DNA from 3 places in the Mycobacterium branderi genome. Region 1 is predicted to be linked to each of the others. Evidence: riboswitches for the same ligand, from Rfam matches in the RefSeq annotation. Region 1 holds a riboswitch; each other region holds the start of a gene.
What was found. Region 1 has a riboswitch for magnesium ahead of G6N47_RS19870 (PE family protein). Riboswitches for the same ligand answer to the same signal wherever they lie in the genome.
Positions count from the first base shown of each region.

Region 2: it holds a riboswitch for magnesium, as region 1 does, so the genes downstream of both, G6N47_RS20990 (Rv1535 family protein) here and G6N47_RS19870 (PE family protein) in region 1, are expected to answer to the same signal.
Region 3: it holds a riboswitch for magnesium, as region 1 does, so the genes downstream of both, G6N47_RS18570 (stealth family protein) here and G6N47_RS19870 (PE family protein) in region 1, are expected to answer to the same signal.

Region 1 is NZ_AP022606.1:4,112,488-4,117,562, forward strand. It holds gene G6N47_RS19860 (DUF732 domain-containing protein) at 355-648, opposite strand; gene G6N47_RS19865 (PPE family protein) at 720-1,934, opposite strand; gene G6N47_RS19870 (PE family protein) at 1,949-2,248, opposite strand; M-box (ykoK) riboswitch at 2,539-2,709, opposite strand; gene G6N47_RS19875 (NRAMP family divalent metal transporter) at 3,132-4,799, opposite strand; gene G6N47_RS19880 (magnesium transporter MgtE N-terminal domain-containing protein) at 4,796-5,075, opposite strand, start outside.
Region 2 is NZ_AP022606.1:4,349,098-4,354,172, forward strand. It holds gene G6N47_RS20960 (winged helix-turn-helix transcriptional regulator) at 1-4, opposite strand, end outside; gene G6N47_RS20965 (class I SAM-dependent methyltransferase) at 66-914, shown strand; gene G6N47_RS20970 (amino acid-binding protein) at 921-1,295, opposite strand; gene G6N47_RS20975 (lipase family protein) at 1,341-2,102, shown strand; gene G6N47_RS20980 (hypothetical protein) at 2,093-2,362, opposite strand; gene G6N47_RS20985 (TetR/AcrR family transcriptional regulator) at 2,437-3,138, shown strand; gene G6N47_RS20990 (Rv1535 family protein) at 3,189-3,422, opposite strand; M-box (ykoK) riboswitch at 3,679-3,848, opposite strand; gene G6N47_RS20995 (flavin-containing monooxygenase) at 3,936-5,075, opposite strand, start outside.
Region 3 is NZ_AP022606.1:3,801,568-3,806,642, forward strand. It holds gene dop (pup deamidase/depupylase) at 1-311, shown strand, start outside; gene G6N47_RS18555 (ubiquitin-like protein Pup) at 462-656, shown strand; gene prcB (proteasome subunit beta) at 653-1,540, shown strand; gene prcA (proteasome subunit alpha) at 1,537-2,292, shown strand; M-box (ykoK) riboswitch at 2,358-2,530, shown strand; gene G6N47_RS18570 (stealth family protein) at 2,565-4,127, shown strand; gene G6N47_RS18575 (phosphodiesterase) at 4,130-5,050, opposite strand.

The sequences.
Region 1 (5,075 bases):
GCCATTGCCGATGACGTCGACGTTGCAGGTAAGCCTCAACGCCGCCACGGCGCACCACCGCAGACGAACCCATACCGACGATCGCAGGGTGCTCCACGTCACAGAATTCGGCTTTAATAGTCATACACGTCTCCTAACCAGACAAAAGCATCGCAGCCGATGCTGGCCTGGCGCTGGTCGACGGCTGAGTATCTCCTGAGAGGACGGCCCCCAATGCGTTGTGCTGGAACGTAAAACTGACGTTACGACAACATCACGCCGGTGATCGGCACGAAGTGATGTGGCGAACGCGCTGAATCCTTCGCCTGCGCAGAAGGTTTCACGGCAGGGACTGTGATACAGGCCACGCCGCAGTCACGGGCAGTAGGTGTCGACCGCGGTGCTCACCACCGCATCAAGATCCTGCGGCGCGATCCCGTACCCCATCAGGCCGTTCTGCGTCTGCCACGGCGCGGCGCCCGCGGATTTGTACGCACACACCATGTGGCCTACCGTGACAAGCTTGTCGGCTGGGTACGAAGTGATACCGACCTCGGCTAGAGCCTTCAGGTAGGCGTCATCTTGTGAATCGGCGTGTGCGGGCGGCACGCCGCTCGCGAGAAGCAGTGCCGACAGCGCCACGGCCGCCGCGATGGCAGTCGGTTGCATCGTTAATCTCCGATACTGGCCGGTGGGCCAACGAGCAAACCCCGATCACGCCAGCGTACACCGCCTCCGGGTTACCCAGCGACCACCGGGCGGCCAATCACGGTCGGCTTGAAGCCGTATCGCGGAGCGGCAAAGCCGAAGCCACGTCCGTTCCCCGAACCCGCCATGGGCATCCCGGGCATCCCTGGCATACCGCCCGGCTCCACATCTGGGGCGGCGGCTGTCCAGCCGGCACCTGGGAACGGCGTCACGGTCGAGTTCGCCACCGGTGTGGTGGCGGCCCAGCTCTGCGGCACCGACAGGGCGCCAACCAATCTCGCCTGGCCGATTCCCGCCGACACCGGTGTCCCGCCCGTGATCGCGTTGACGATGCGGGTTGCTCCGATCGCCGACCCGACCCCCGGGCCGCTGGGCAGCAAACTGCCGCCGCTCGGAAGGAACCCGTCCAGCCCGCTGTTCTGAGTGGCGCCGATCATGGCCATGTCCGCCATCATCGATGTGACCACGGCCGGGTTGGTAGCGCCGGACGAGGTTATCGTGTTCCAGATATTGGCGTTTGGCCCCAGACCTCCGGTGTCCGGTGAGTCCAGGATGCCCGAAAGGATTCCGGAAAGTCCCGATCCCGACGACGTGGAAGACGTGGGTGAGGCGAGTTGCTGCAACGTCGTGGGCATGGCCGAAACGAGTTGCGAAAGCTGGCTTTGCGTGCTGGTTCCGGCGGCCTGGCCGGACGCTGCACCCTGGGCTAGCAGGCCGCCCGGGTTGGTGGTGTTTTGCGGTGCGCTGAACGGTGTGACCTTTGACGCGGCCGCGGAGTTGGCGGCGTAGCCGTACATCGCGGCCGCATCCTGGGCCCACATCTCGGTGTACTGGGCTTCGGTCGCCGCGATCGCCGGTGTGTTCTGTCCCAGCACGTTGGTCGCGACGAGTGCGGCCAGTTGGGCGCGGTTGGCAGCGATCACCGGCGGCGGCACCGTCATCGCGAACGCCGCCGCGTGGGCGGCGGCCGCTGCTTTGGCCTGCGCGGCGGTCTGCTCAGCCTGCTCGGCAGTCGTGCTCATCCACGCCGCGTAAGGTGCGGCGGCGGCGGCCATCGCTGCGGATGACGGTCCCATCCATCCTTCGCTGGTCAGCCCCGCGATCACGGACTCATATGACGCCGCCGTCGAACGCAGCTCGGCGGCCAGCCCGTCCCAAGCTGACGCCGCGGCCAGCATCGGCCCCGAACCGGGTCCGGCGTACATCCGAGCCGAGTTGACCTCTGGTGGCAATGCTCCGAAATCCATTGTGGCAACCTCCTTTAACCCGCAGCGACGACGTTGGCGGCCTCGGTGGCCGCATACGATCCGGCACTCGCGCCGAGGGTGGATACGAACATGTCGTGAACAGCCGCGGCCTGGGCGCTGACGGCCTGGTAGAGCTGGGCATGCGCGGCGAACTGGGTCGCCGTCAACGCCGAAACCTCATCGGCGGCAGCTGGAACCACCGTGGTGGTCGGAGCGGCTGCGGCCGCATTGTGGGCCGACATCGCGGCGCTAATCGCCCGTAGGTCGGCTGCCGCTGCGGTCAACAACTCGGGCTGAGTGGTCACAAAAGTCATCGGGCTCCTCCTTGCGGAACAGACCGAACCCGCGCCGGCACGGCGAACTCAGGGCATGCTGGAGCCACGCACGATCGGCAAAAGCCAAGGCGCGCTTATCAGCTCATCCGGAGCGAGCCGAATCAGATGGTGGAAACCGTGCCGGGGTTGGATTCGAGCGAAACGGTCGTCGATCTCGGATAGGGACTATCACTCGGACTCAAAGTCGCTCTCACCTCCTCACGGCCAGGGCACACGCGGGTGCCAACACGAGTGCACGCTGGGATGAGGCATCCGACGACGAGTCGGGCGCGGCACCCCTCTCGACAGAGCTTCGGCACCACACGGCGTATCCGGTTGTCCCGGAAGCCACTTGGGCTCAACCCTTAAGCCGGGAAGAGCTGTCCTGACCCTGGGCGTCTTTCGACGTTCGAGGTCAGTGGCCTATATCCGTGCAGACGCCTCACCTAGCGAGGTGCATGCAGTCGCCTATGCTGACACCGACGTCCACATTCGTCAACTCCGCTCGGCCGTAATGCTTTACGACGGCCGCACCCGTAAGGTTGCTACACACGGTCGGCCGCGCCGACTACCGCTCGGCTCGACTACCCGGCAATCCCTACTCTGACCACGGCGTTCGTGCGAGCTGCGGCCTCCCCGGGCGGGCGCCGGCAAAGCCTGAAAAGTGTTTGCGCGTTGGCTGGCAAATTCCTGTGGGTCCGCTCGGCGTTTTGTGGTCACCAGCATGATCGCAATAGTGCGTCGTAACTTCCTCGCATCCGTCGATCCGCGAGACCGTGATCACTCCGGTGTCATGGTTTCCTGTCCGTTAAGGAGTCGGATCGCGAACATGTCGGTGCCTGCTCGCTACTTCTGTTCGGGGTGACCAGGAGTCAATTCATGGTCAGGCGCTACCAAGCTGGACTGCCTTGACGGCCAACAGGATTGCTCCGACTACGAGATAGCCGCGCAAGGCGAGCATGCCCAGTCGAGTTCCGACCGACCAGGTGACCGGCTCAAGCAACGTCAGGGGCGGCATCCGCCACGTCAACCGGTCGGCTCTGGCCAGTGCGCGCGAAAGCTGCTCCGGCACCGGTGGTTTAGGCCATTGGCGACCGTACCACCGCAGCAGTCCGAAGCCGACTGCGGCGCAAATCACCAGACCGGCAGAGAGAGTGCCGGCGATCGACACGATGTCCAGTCCGGGAAAAACCGTGGTGGCCATCAAGATCCCGGACAACAACAACAGGATGCTGACGATCACGCCGGCCACCACGTTGAGCCACGGACGGTTCACCCACGGTCCCAGCACTTCGCGGTCATTGCACAGCAGCAGCAAGAACACCGTGGCGCTGGGCAGCAGCAATCCTGCCAAGGCCTGCACACCGGTGGTGATCAGCCCCAACGGGGCGCCAGGGATCAGTACGATTGCCGCGGCGACGACAACCATGCCCGTGTAGGAGAGATAGAACGGCTTGGCATCCGCGAAGCCGCGATGCAGCGAGTGCTTGAGCCCGAATACGTCGCCGAATGCATAACTGGTGGCCAGGGTCACCGCTGCGGCGCCGATAATGGAAGCGTCGAGCAAGACGATCGCGAACACCGACCCGAGCGTCGAGTTGTATCGGCCCAGCAGGTGTGCCAGGACTCCGGCGTCAACGAAGCCACCGCGGCTGTCGGTTGCGCGCGCGGCCCAGTCGCCGGTCATCATCAATGCGGCCGCTCCGATGGTGACAACGACGGCGCCCAGTGCCGTGTCCGCTCGTTCGTATCCGATGAAGCGCGGCGTGATGCGCTTGTCGACGACGTTGGACTGTTGGAAGAACAGTTGCCACGGGGCGACAGTGGTGCCGACGATCGCTATCACCAAGAGCACCGCGTCGGAGGTAACCCCTCCGCGCACGCCTGGTATCACAAGCGATTTCGCCGCATGCCCCCAATGCGGATGGGACATCAACAGCATCGGAATCTGTAGCAGCGTAAGCGCAATGAACACCAGCATCGCGCGTTCCCAGCGCCGGAAGCTGCCCGTGGTCATGATCGCGATCAACGCGATCGCGGCGAACGGGACGACCACATACCTGGGAATACCCATGTAGTCGGCTGCCAGCGTGATGCCGATGAATTCGGTGACGAGAGTCAGGAAGTTCAAGAGAAACAGGTCACCGACGGAGAACCAGCCCCAGCCCCGACCGAACCGCTCGTTGATCAACCGCGCATGTCCGACTCCGGTCACCGCTCCGAGTCGAACGACCATCTCCTGGTTGACAATCAGGACAGGGATCAACAGCACCAGCACCCACAGCAGGCTGTAACCGTAGTTCTGTCCGGCCTGCACGTAGGTCGCGACACCGCCGGCGTCGTTGTCGCCCACCATGACGATCAAACCGGGCCCGACGATCGCCAGCATGGTCGCCAGCCGGACCTTCAGGGTGCGGGGACGATCGGTGTCGCTGAGGCTGATTCGGCCCAGAGCGCCCTCGATGTCGCCGACGTGGGCGCTGTCCAGCACCGCGGTGCGCTGCGGCGCCGGTGGTGCCGTGTCGATGATGGTGGGGTCGACGGCGGTCACAGCCAGTCACCCCCATCGCCGCCGATCGACGTCGGGTCGTCATTCGCGGGAGTCTCGTTCGGATCCCGCACCGGGCGTGGCCCGGGTTCGCGTCGACGCCAGTCGTCGGGAATCGTGGCCTTCAACACGTCGTCGACCGTGACGACACCCAGCACCCGCTCCTCGTCGTCGACGACCGGGATGATATTCAGGTCATAGTCGGCCATCAGCACCGCGACGTCGGCCAGGTCAGCGTCGGGGCCGACCCGGATTGGGTCCGGATCCATAAGTTCCACA
Region 2 (5,075 bases), 240 kb from region 1:
ACATGATCAACCCATGCTAACCGAGTCAGTTGTGTGATGCGACTTATCACCGTAGGGTCAGTTGCATGACACGACCCGACGCTGGCGCCGACACCCTCATCGCGAACGTTTCCGACACGGCACGCTGGATCGCGGCCTACCGCGCCACCGAGTCCGCCCGGCCCGACGCGCTGTTCGACGACCACCTCGCCGAGCGGCTCGCCGGTGAGCGCGGCCATGCCATCGTCGCCGCAGCCCCGCGGGTCAGCTGGGCGCTGGTGACCCGCACCAAGCTGATAGACGACATCGTCGTCAAGGCCATCGGCGAGGGCTGCGATCGGGTGCTCAATCTGGCCGCCGGTTTGGACACCCGGCCGTATCGGCTGGACCTGCCACCGGATTTCACCTGGATCGAAGCGGACCTGCCGGCGCTGTTGGCGGAAAAGGAGCAAGCACTCGCGGACCAGACGCCGCGATGCCAATTGAGTCGGTGGGCCGTCGACCTCGCCGACCCGGCGGCCCGCGACGCGTTCTTGACGGAGGCGCTAAGCGGTGCCCGCAAGGCGCTGGTCCTGACCGAGGGGCTTTTGATGTACCTCGACCCCGACGACGTCGCCGCCCTGGCGCAGGCCTTCAGACGTCCAGAGGTCGCCTGGTGGGTGCTCGAATTCTGGGGCGCCGGGCTGAAGAAATGGATGGGCAAGAAGACCAAAGGCATCATGGCCAACGCGCCGTTCAAATTCGGGCCGGGGAACGGGCTGGCCTACTTCGAAGATCTCGGCTGGAAACCCGTCGAGACCGAGGCGATATTGCAGGCCGCCCATCGCTTCGGCAGGCTGCCTTTTCCGTATCGCTTCGCCGCGTACCTACCCGAGCCGGACCCCCGCAATCCGGGAAACAAACGGTGGAGCGCCGTCACCCGGCTGACCCCGTAGAGCCGCTCAGCCCAACGCGGCCTTGGCGCCGGCCAGGTCGTCGGCGGCCAGCACCAGCCGGGTGTTAGTCGCCAGATATACGGTCTCCAGGTTGACCTGCGCGGCGCCCAACTTGTGCACGACCTCCGCGAGTCCGCCGGGGCGGTCCTCCACGTCGAGCACGATCACCTCTTGCTCCTCGGCGATTTCGATCCCCGCACCCTGCAGCGCTTCGAACGCGGGCGTCGCATCGGTCACCAAGATGTGGATCTTGGCCTGTCCCCCGCCGCTGGTGACGGCGCACAGACCGGCGATGTTCACGCCTGCGTCGCCCAGCACGTCGCCGACCCGGGCGAGCTCCCCGGGGTCGTCGTCGACGTACACCGTCAGATCGGTCGCCATGCGTAAACGCTACTGCGCATCACCGCAACCTCCTACACTTCGGCGGTGGCATTCGATGCGTCGTTCGCGCGCGACGTAGTCCTGCCGCTGGCGACGGCGGCCTACTCCGTCATGGACGGCAGCCCCGCCGTGCTGCCGTCGGGTTTCACTCAGACCGCACTGATCCAAGTGCAGACCGCGGTGCTTGCCGCGATGAGCGACCCGCATCCCGCCGTCGCGGCAATGACCAAGGACACCAACATCTTTGGGTTGATGGGCCACAGTGCTGCCACTCGCACCGCGTTCGTGTCGTTTCGGGGCAGCTCCGATCTGGCCGACTGGGTGGCCGACTTCGACGCGGTTCCCGAGGACTACCGCCCCGTCAGCGGGTTCGGGCAGGTGCACAGCGGGTTTCAAGAGGTCTACGAGCTTGTCCGCGCCAGCATTGCCGCAAACCTCGCGGCCGCGAGCACCGGCTGCGATCAGATCCTGATCACCGGGCACAGCCTCGGCGCGGCGCTGGCCGTACTCGCCGCGCCCGACATCTTCCGCGGGATGCCGCCGAACACGATCGAACCGCGGCTCATCACGTTCGCGGGCCCGCGGGTCGGGTTGTCCGACTTCGCGGCCGCGTTCAACGCGGCCATCGAAAGCTGTTTTCGGGTAGTCAATTTCCTCGACATCGTGCCGCATGTACCGCCGTCGCCCTACGTGCACGTCGGCGCCGAAATCTTGGTCGACAGCGGCGGCCCGGTCGACGTGGGCTGGCGGCACAGCCTCGCCGCCTACAAAGACGGGCTATCCGCGCTGATCGCGGCTCAGGCGTGACGCAGCCACCCGACGCCGGCCCTCGCGACGTCTTCCGCCAGCGTCAGCAGCGCCTGAATGCCTTGCATGCCAAGGTAACCCACGTCCGAGAGGTCCTGAACCAAGGCGCTGCCGTCGCACCGGTGCACGTATGCACCGTCGGTGTCGGTCATCACCGCGACACCCGGACCCTGAAGGTGCATCCTTGCCACCACGTCGGCGCCGGTACGCTCACCGATGTCGGAGGCGAGCAACGAACACAGTGTCGGCTTCTGGTCCACCAAAACCCCCTGGTACACGGCGTACCCGGTAGAATAGGGGTACATCATGTCCCATGTAAAGGGTGGGCTCCAAAGTGAGCCGTTCAGTGTCTGAAGCCGTCGACGGCCGGGCGGTTCGCTGGGCCGGCCAACGCGAACGGCGTCGCGCCGATTTCGTCGAGGCCGCACTGCAGACCATCGCCGAATGCGGGCCCACGACGTCCATCGAGCAGATCGCCGCGCAGGTGGGGGTCACCCGGACCAAGCTGTACCGCTACTTCGACGGCGCGGCCGACCTGCATCGCGAGGTGGCGCGCCGGGCGGCCGGGATGCTGATCACCGAGCTGGAGCCGGTGTGGAAGCCCACCGGCAGCCCCCTGGAAATGGTCACGATCGGCGTCGGCGCGCATATCCGCTGGCTGACCGCCCATACCAACTTGTATCTGTACCTGGCATGCCATTCGTTGACCGCGGAGCCCGACGCGCCCGACGCGATCACCTACATCCGAGACACCGCCGGCGCCCTGTTGGCTCAGCTGCTGGCCGATTACCTGAATGCTTTCGGGCTGGACCCGCAACCGGCCCAGCCGCTGGGGTTCGGCATCTTCGGTTTCGTCGATTCCGCGGCACGCCAGTGGTTGCGGCAGCCGGGCGGGTATTCGGAGGAGGAGTTCATCGACCAGCTAGCCGAGTGGGTCTGGCTGCTGCTGGACACCACGCTGAAGGCCGGCGGAGTGCACCTCGACCCCCATGAGCCGCTGGCGAAACCGGAAGAGATCGCCGCAGCCCGGACATAAAAGCGCTCCCGGCACCGAGGTGAAATCTCGGCACCGGGAGCGACGGACTTTCAGGCGCTGACTTCCAGGATCCCTGCCCGCCACAGCGCGGCGTAGAGCTGCCGCAGCGGAACACAGAGCAGCCGGGCAGCCCCGTCGACCAGCGGGTCGCCGCCGAACGGGCGATCCGGCCGCCTGGAGGTCTGCTTCGACGCCGGCGCAGCCGCCGGCTTGGGGGCAGGAACTACCCGCAGCTTCGGCGTCGGCGTCGCGGTTACCACGTCGTCGTACAGTACAGCGGTCATGGTCGCCTCCTAGGCGGAAATCAAACGGGCACAACAGGGTTCGTATGTCCCGTCCGAAACGGACCGTCGAGGCGTACGCGCTGGCTCAGCGAAGAGCGGCGTGCCGGAGGCCGGATCGGGACGAAACGGAGCCCGGATATCGGTCCGGACTGTCACTGGAACTCATGCGTCCCTCACCTCCTCACGGCTACGTCGCGCGCGGTCATCCGCGCGGGTTGCACGCAAGCAGGAGTACAGAACCCGAATAGATCGGGAAGCCGCACCCCACTCGTCAGAGCTTCGGCACTACACGGCGTATCCGGAATCCCGGAAGCCACTTGGGCTCAACCCTTAAGCCGGGAGGAGCTGTCCTGACCCTGGGCGTCTCTCGACGTTCGGGGTCAGTGGCCTATATCCGTGTAGACGCCTCGCCTAACGAGGTGCTTACGAAACCGATGATGCACGAAGAACTGGAACGGGTCAATTCACCACACCTGTGAATTCACTGAATGGCCGCTGCAGGTTTACCAGGGCTTATACCAGCTCGTAGTCGTTCAGCGCAGGTGACGCCATGACCTCCCGGAAGCGGGTGAAAGTCCACGGCCAGGCGACCGGAACGCCGCGATCGTCGAGGTACCAACTCCGGCAGCCGGTCACCCAGACGGTCTTTTTGGCCGCTTGCACGCGCGCGGCCTCGAAGCGGGCGGTGGCTTGCCGGCTGGCGCTGATCTGGCGGCAGCCGCCGTCGCCCAGCAGCTCGATGAGCTGCATCAGATATCCGAACTGTGCCTCGGCGACGTCGATCAGCGAGAAGTTGCCGACCGGGCCGTTGGGTCCGTTGAGCATGAACAGGTTGGGAAAATCCGGGACCGACACCGACAGGTAGGCGAACGGCCGCTGGCCCCACAGCTCGTCGAGACGTATCCCGCCGCGCCCGATCACCTCGATCGGGCGCAGGAAACGGTCGACCCGAAATCCGGTCGCCAGCACCAGCACGTCGAGCCGATGCAGCCGGCCGTCGGCGGTGCGCACGCCGTCGGGCTCGACCCGGGCGATGCGCTCGGTGACCAGGTGGGCGCCCCGCCGCTGGATGGCCTCGTAGAAATTCGGCGAGATGATCAGCCGCTTGCACCCCGCCCGGTAGTCGGGCCGCAGCTTCTCGCGGAGCTCCGGGTCGGCGACGTTGTCCTCGAGGTTGGCGCGGGCCAGGCTTTGCAGCTGATGCAGCGCGGCCGAGTCGGCGTCGACGACGGCGTTGGCGAAGTTCTGGATGAAGCCGCTGTTGAGTTCGTCGCGCAGCGCAGGCAGCAGCGTCGGGTCGGCCCGGTAGCGCGCCCTGTCGGCGGCGTCGATCGGCGGGTTCTGCACGGGCAGCACCCACTGCGGGGTGCGCTGGAACAGCCGCAGCTCGCCGACGAGATCGGTGACCGCGCCGACGATTTGCACCGCTGACGAACCCGTGCCGATCACCCCGAGCCGCGCGTCCGCCAACGGCACCCGGTGATCCCAGCGGGCGCTGTGGAAAACGGACCCGGCGAAGTCGTCGAGCCCGTCGATGTCGGGATAGCGCGGGTGGTGCAACACGCCGGTGGCGGCGACGACGACGTCAGCCTCATCCCGCTCGCCAGTGGAAGTCGTTATCTGCCAACGTTTTCCGTCGTATTCGAGCCGGCG
Region 3 (5,075 bases), 310 kb from region 1:
TGGACAAGGGCCTGTACAACCGGCTGGTGGCGCGCGGCTCGATGAAGCGGCTGGTGACCGAGCAGCAGGTGCTCAACGCGGTGGACAACCCGCCGACCGACACCCGCGCCTACTTTCGCGGGGAGTGCCTGCGCCGGTTCGGCGCCGACATCGCGGCGGCCAGCTGGGACTCGGTCATTTTCGACCTCGGCGGCGACTCGCTGGTGCGCATCCCGACGCTGGAGCCGCTGCGCGGCAGCAAGGCGCACGTCGGGGCGCTGCTGGACTCGGTGGACAGCGCGGCGGAGCTGGTGGAACAACTCACCACCTGAGCGCCCGTCCGGCGACGATGAAGGCTGGAAACAGCCTGAAAAGGAGCCGGACAATCAGGCCCAGCGTCGGAAAAGACCGGACGTCGACCGGTAGGGTAGAGAGACCGGCGGGCGTGTAATGCGCCGCCGATGACATAGCAGGAGGCAGCGATGGCTCAGGAGCAGACCAAGCGCGGCGGTGGCGGCGGCGACGATGACGACCTGACCGCCAGCACAGCCGCGGGCCAGGAGCGTCGCGAGAAGCTCACCGAGGAAACCGACGACCTGCTCGACGAGATCGACGACGTTCTGGAAGAGAACGCCGAGGACTTCGTCCGCGCGTACGTCCAAAAGGGCGGCCAGTGACCTGGCCGTTTCGCGATCGCCTGGCCACCAACTCAGCACTCCCCGGAATCCCCGCTAATCCTGTAGACCTGTCCTCGTTCGCTGACTTCCTGCGTCGCCAGGCACCCGAGTTACTGCCGGTCGGGGGCGCCGGTAGCGCCGAACCCGCCGCCGGCAATCAGCTGCCCCATGGCACCACGATCGTCGCGCTGAAGTACCCGGGCGGGGTCGTCATCGCCGGGGACCGGCGCTCGACGCAGGGCAACATGATTGCGGGCCGCGACGTGCAGAAGGTGTACATCACCGACGACTACACCGCCACCGGCATCGCCGGCACCGCGGCCATTGCGGTCGAGTTCGCCCGGCTCTACGCGGTCGAACTCGAGCACTACGAAAAGCTGGAAGGCGTCCCGCTGACCTTCGCCGGCAAGGTCAACCGGCTGGCCATCATGGTGCGCGGCAACCTGGGCGCGGCCATGCAGGGCCTCGTGGCGCTGCCGCTGCTGGTGGGTTATGACCTCGACGATCCCGATCCGGAGAAAGCGGGCCGCATCGTGTCGTTCGACGCGGCCGGCGGCTGGAACCTCGAGGAGGAGGGCTACAAGTCCGTCGGCTCGGGGTCGATCTTCGCCAATTCGTCGATGAAGAAGCTGTATTCGCAGGTGACCGATGGCGATTCGGCGCTGCGGGTGGCCGTCGAGGCGCTCTACGACGCGGCCGACGACGACTCGGCCACCGGCGGCCCGGACCTGGTCCGCGGCATCTACCCGACCGCGGTCACCATCGGCGCCGACGGCGCGGCCGAGGTGCCGGAGCCGCGCATCGCCGAGCTGGCCCGCGAGGTCATCGAAAGCCGTTCTCGCGCAGACACTTTCGGTCCCGACGCCGAGCGGGGTGACTCGTGAGCTTTCCGTACTTCATCTCGCCCGAGCAGGCGATGCGCGAACGCAGCGAGCTCGCGCGCAAGGGCATCGCCCGGGGTCGCAGCGTGGTGGCGCTGGCCTACGCCGGCGGCGTGCTGTTCGTCGCGGAGAACCCGTCGCGGTCGCTTCAGAAGATCAGCGAGCTCTACGACCGGGTTGGGTTCGCCGCCGCGGGCAAGTTCAACGAGTTCGACAACTTGCGCCGCGGCGGAATCCAATTCGCCGACACCCGCGGCTACGCCTACGACCGCCGCGACGTCACGGGCCGCCAGCTGGCCAACGTTTACGCGCAGACGCTGGGCACCATCTTCACCGAGCAGGCCAAGCCCTACGAGGTCGAGCTGTGCGTGGCCGAGGTCGCCCATTACGGCGAGACCAAACCCCCTGAGCTGTATCGGATCACCTACGACGGGTCGATCAACGACGAGCCGCATTTCGTGGTGATGGGCGGCACCACGGAGCCGATCGCCAACGCGCTCAAGGACTCCTACGCCGAGAACGCCGACCTGGCCGACGCCGTGCGGATCGCGGTGAATGCGCTGCGGGCGGGCAGCAGCAACGGCGGCGACCAGCCCAGCCTCGGGGTGTCCATGCTGGAGGTGGCCATTTTGGACGCGAACCGGCCGCGGCGCGCGTTCCGCCGGATCACGGGGTCGGCGCTGGAGGCGCTGCTGCCCAAACCCGGTGCGTCCTCGGGCAAGTCGGGTTCGGGCAAGTCGAAGACGGACGGTTAGTCGCCCGGCCGGATCTGCCTTGATGCGGCCGTGTTGCCGGAACTGACAATCGCGGCTATCCTGCTGCAGCACCTCGTTAGGCGAGGCTTCTGGATGAACACAGGCCACTGATCTGACGACGTCGAGAGACGCCCAAGATCAGGACAGATCTCCCCGGCTTAAGGGGTGATCCCAAGTGGCTTCCCGGGTTTCCGCGGATACGTCGTCCAGTGCCAAAGCTCAACGTGTGAGGGCATTGTCGCCGCTCCACCGCCTGCGCGGGATCCCTCTTTGTGCGCGTCGTGACCGACATCGAGCGTGGAAGGCAGGTGTTTCCCATGACCAGCATGATCGACGTCCCCCGGACCGGGTTGGCCGGATCAGTCAGCTCAGCCGATGGGCTGCGCCTGACCCCGTATGAGGCGATGGTGGCGGACCTGTTGTTCGTCAGCGGCGAGCTGGAGATGGCGGGCATCCCGTTCCTGCTGATCCGCGGCGCCGACGGCCGCCCTGCGCTCATCGTGGACATCGCGCTGCGCGCACGGGTGGCCGAGGCTCTGATGGCCGCATGCCTGGAAGCCCCGTTGCGCGCCAAGATCTTCGACGGAACGGGACGCCGGTCGGTGGACCTCGCCGACAGTCTGCTCTCGACGGACCCCGACCCGCGGTTGCTGCGGGTATTCCGGCAGCGTCAATGTCCGCGTTCCGGCGTGCGCTACGGCGCCTCGGCAGGAGTGGAGCTGCAGTTCTGGGTGTTCGACGGCCAGCAAGCGATCTGTCCGATCGAGAACTCGTTGACCCGGAAGGCGCTGCCGCTCAGCGACGTTGAGTACACGAGCGTCGAATTGCACGGCCGCACCTGGTCGACGATCGACGGGATGTTCACGCCGCACGCCGGCGACATCACTTTCGACATCGACATGGTGTTCTCCTGGGTGGACGGCAACGACCCGGAGTTCCGTTCCCGCCGCGCAGCGGCGATGGCCAATCATGTTGTGGGCGAAGGTGATGACGCCGACGCGCGGATCCGTCAGATCGACGAGCTCAAGTACGCGCTGCGGTCGGTGCACGCCTTCGCGCCCTGGGTGCGACGGATCTTCATCGCCACCGACTCGCGGGTGCCGGAATGGCTTGCGCCGCACCCGAAGATCACCATCGTGCGCGCCGAGGAGCACTTCACCGACCTGTCGGCGCTACCGGTGTACAACAGCCACGCGGTCGAGACCCAGCTGCACCACATCCCCGGCCTGGCAGAGCATTTCCTGTACTCCAACGACGACATGTTCTTCGGCCGGCCGCTCTCGCCGACCATGTTCTTCTCGCCCGGCGGGGTGACGAAGTTCATCGAGGCGGGCACCCGGATCGGACTCGGGGTCAACCACCCGGAGCGCAGTGGCTTCGAGAACGCCGCCCGAGTGAACCGGCAGCTGCTGTGGGAAAAGTTCGGGAAGATCATCACCCGTCACCTGGAGCACACCGCCGCTCCGCTGCGCAAAAGTGTGCTGGCCGAACTGGAGCGAGAGTTCGCGGAGGACTTCGCCCGCACGCAGGCGAGCCGCTTTCGGTCGAGCACCGACATCTCGGTGACCAACTCGCTGTACCACTACTACTCGCTGCTGACCGGGCGCGCCGTACAAAACGAATCGGCGAAGGTGCTCTACGTGGACACCACGCTGCGGTCGGGGTTGGCGAAACTCCCGAAGCTGCTCAAGAAACGCAAGTTCGACTTCTTCTGCCTCAACGACGGCAGCTTCCCGGAGGTGAGCGCCGACGAACGGGCTCGGCTGGTCGGGGAATTCCTGGAGAGCTACTTCCCGGTCCCGGCGCCATGGGAACAGGTGGCCGGCGAGGAATGACGCTATCGTCGCGCGAATTGCGGCGCGAGACGCGGAATGCGGGCTGCCGGAAGGATGCTCGTCCGGGCATCGGCGAGTTCGCGCTGCACGGCGTCGGGCGCGACGAACCGGCCGACAGTGGGGCCGGCCGCCAGCGGCACGACGGTGTGAACCACGGTGTCGGGGTAGCAGTGCACCAGGTTGAACGCCTGCGCAGCATCGCGACCCCGGGTGCCGGCAGTCAGCAGGTCTTGGGTGTAGCAGCTGGCCGAGGCCACCGACACCGGAATGCCGGCGAACGTGGCCGTGGTCGAGTAGTGCAGGTGGCCGGCCAGGATGCTGCGGACGTCGGTGCCGCGCAGAACCTCGCCCAGCGGGGTTTGGTCGCGCAACTCCACCATCACGGCGAGATCCTGGACGCTGGGAATCGGCGGGTGATGCATTGCCAGGATGGTGCCGAACGGCGCGGGCTCGGCGAGCTGCTCGGACAGCCACCGCAGCTGCTGCGGTGCGATTTCGCCGTGATGGCAGCCGGGCACCGAGGTATCCAACACGATGACTCGCAGACCGGCGATGTGGTGCACCCGATCCATCGGCGCCATCGTCGGCGCCTCACGCAGCAGGTGCTGCCGTAGTGCCGCCCGGTTGTCGTGGTTGCCCATCACCCAGATGACTTGAGCCTCAAGACGATCCGCCAACGGTTCGACCAATTCGCCCAGCTTGCGGTATGCATCGGGCTGGCCGGTGTCGGCGAGGTCGCCGGTGAAGATCAACGCGTCGGGGCGGGTTTGCGACTCCTCGAGCCGGTCGAGCAGCTCCGATAATCGGGCGTCTGCGTCGACATCTCCGTAGAGGTCGTCGCCGCCGGCGACTAGATGGGTGTCACTGATGTGTGCGATGACATGATCCGGCCGCGGGTGCTCCGCGACCCTGGGTCTGTCCACAGGACTCCAAAGACCTCTCTGACGA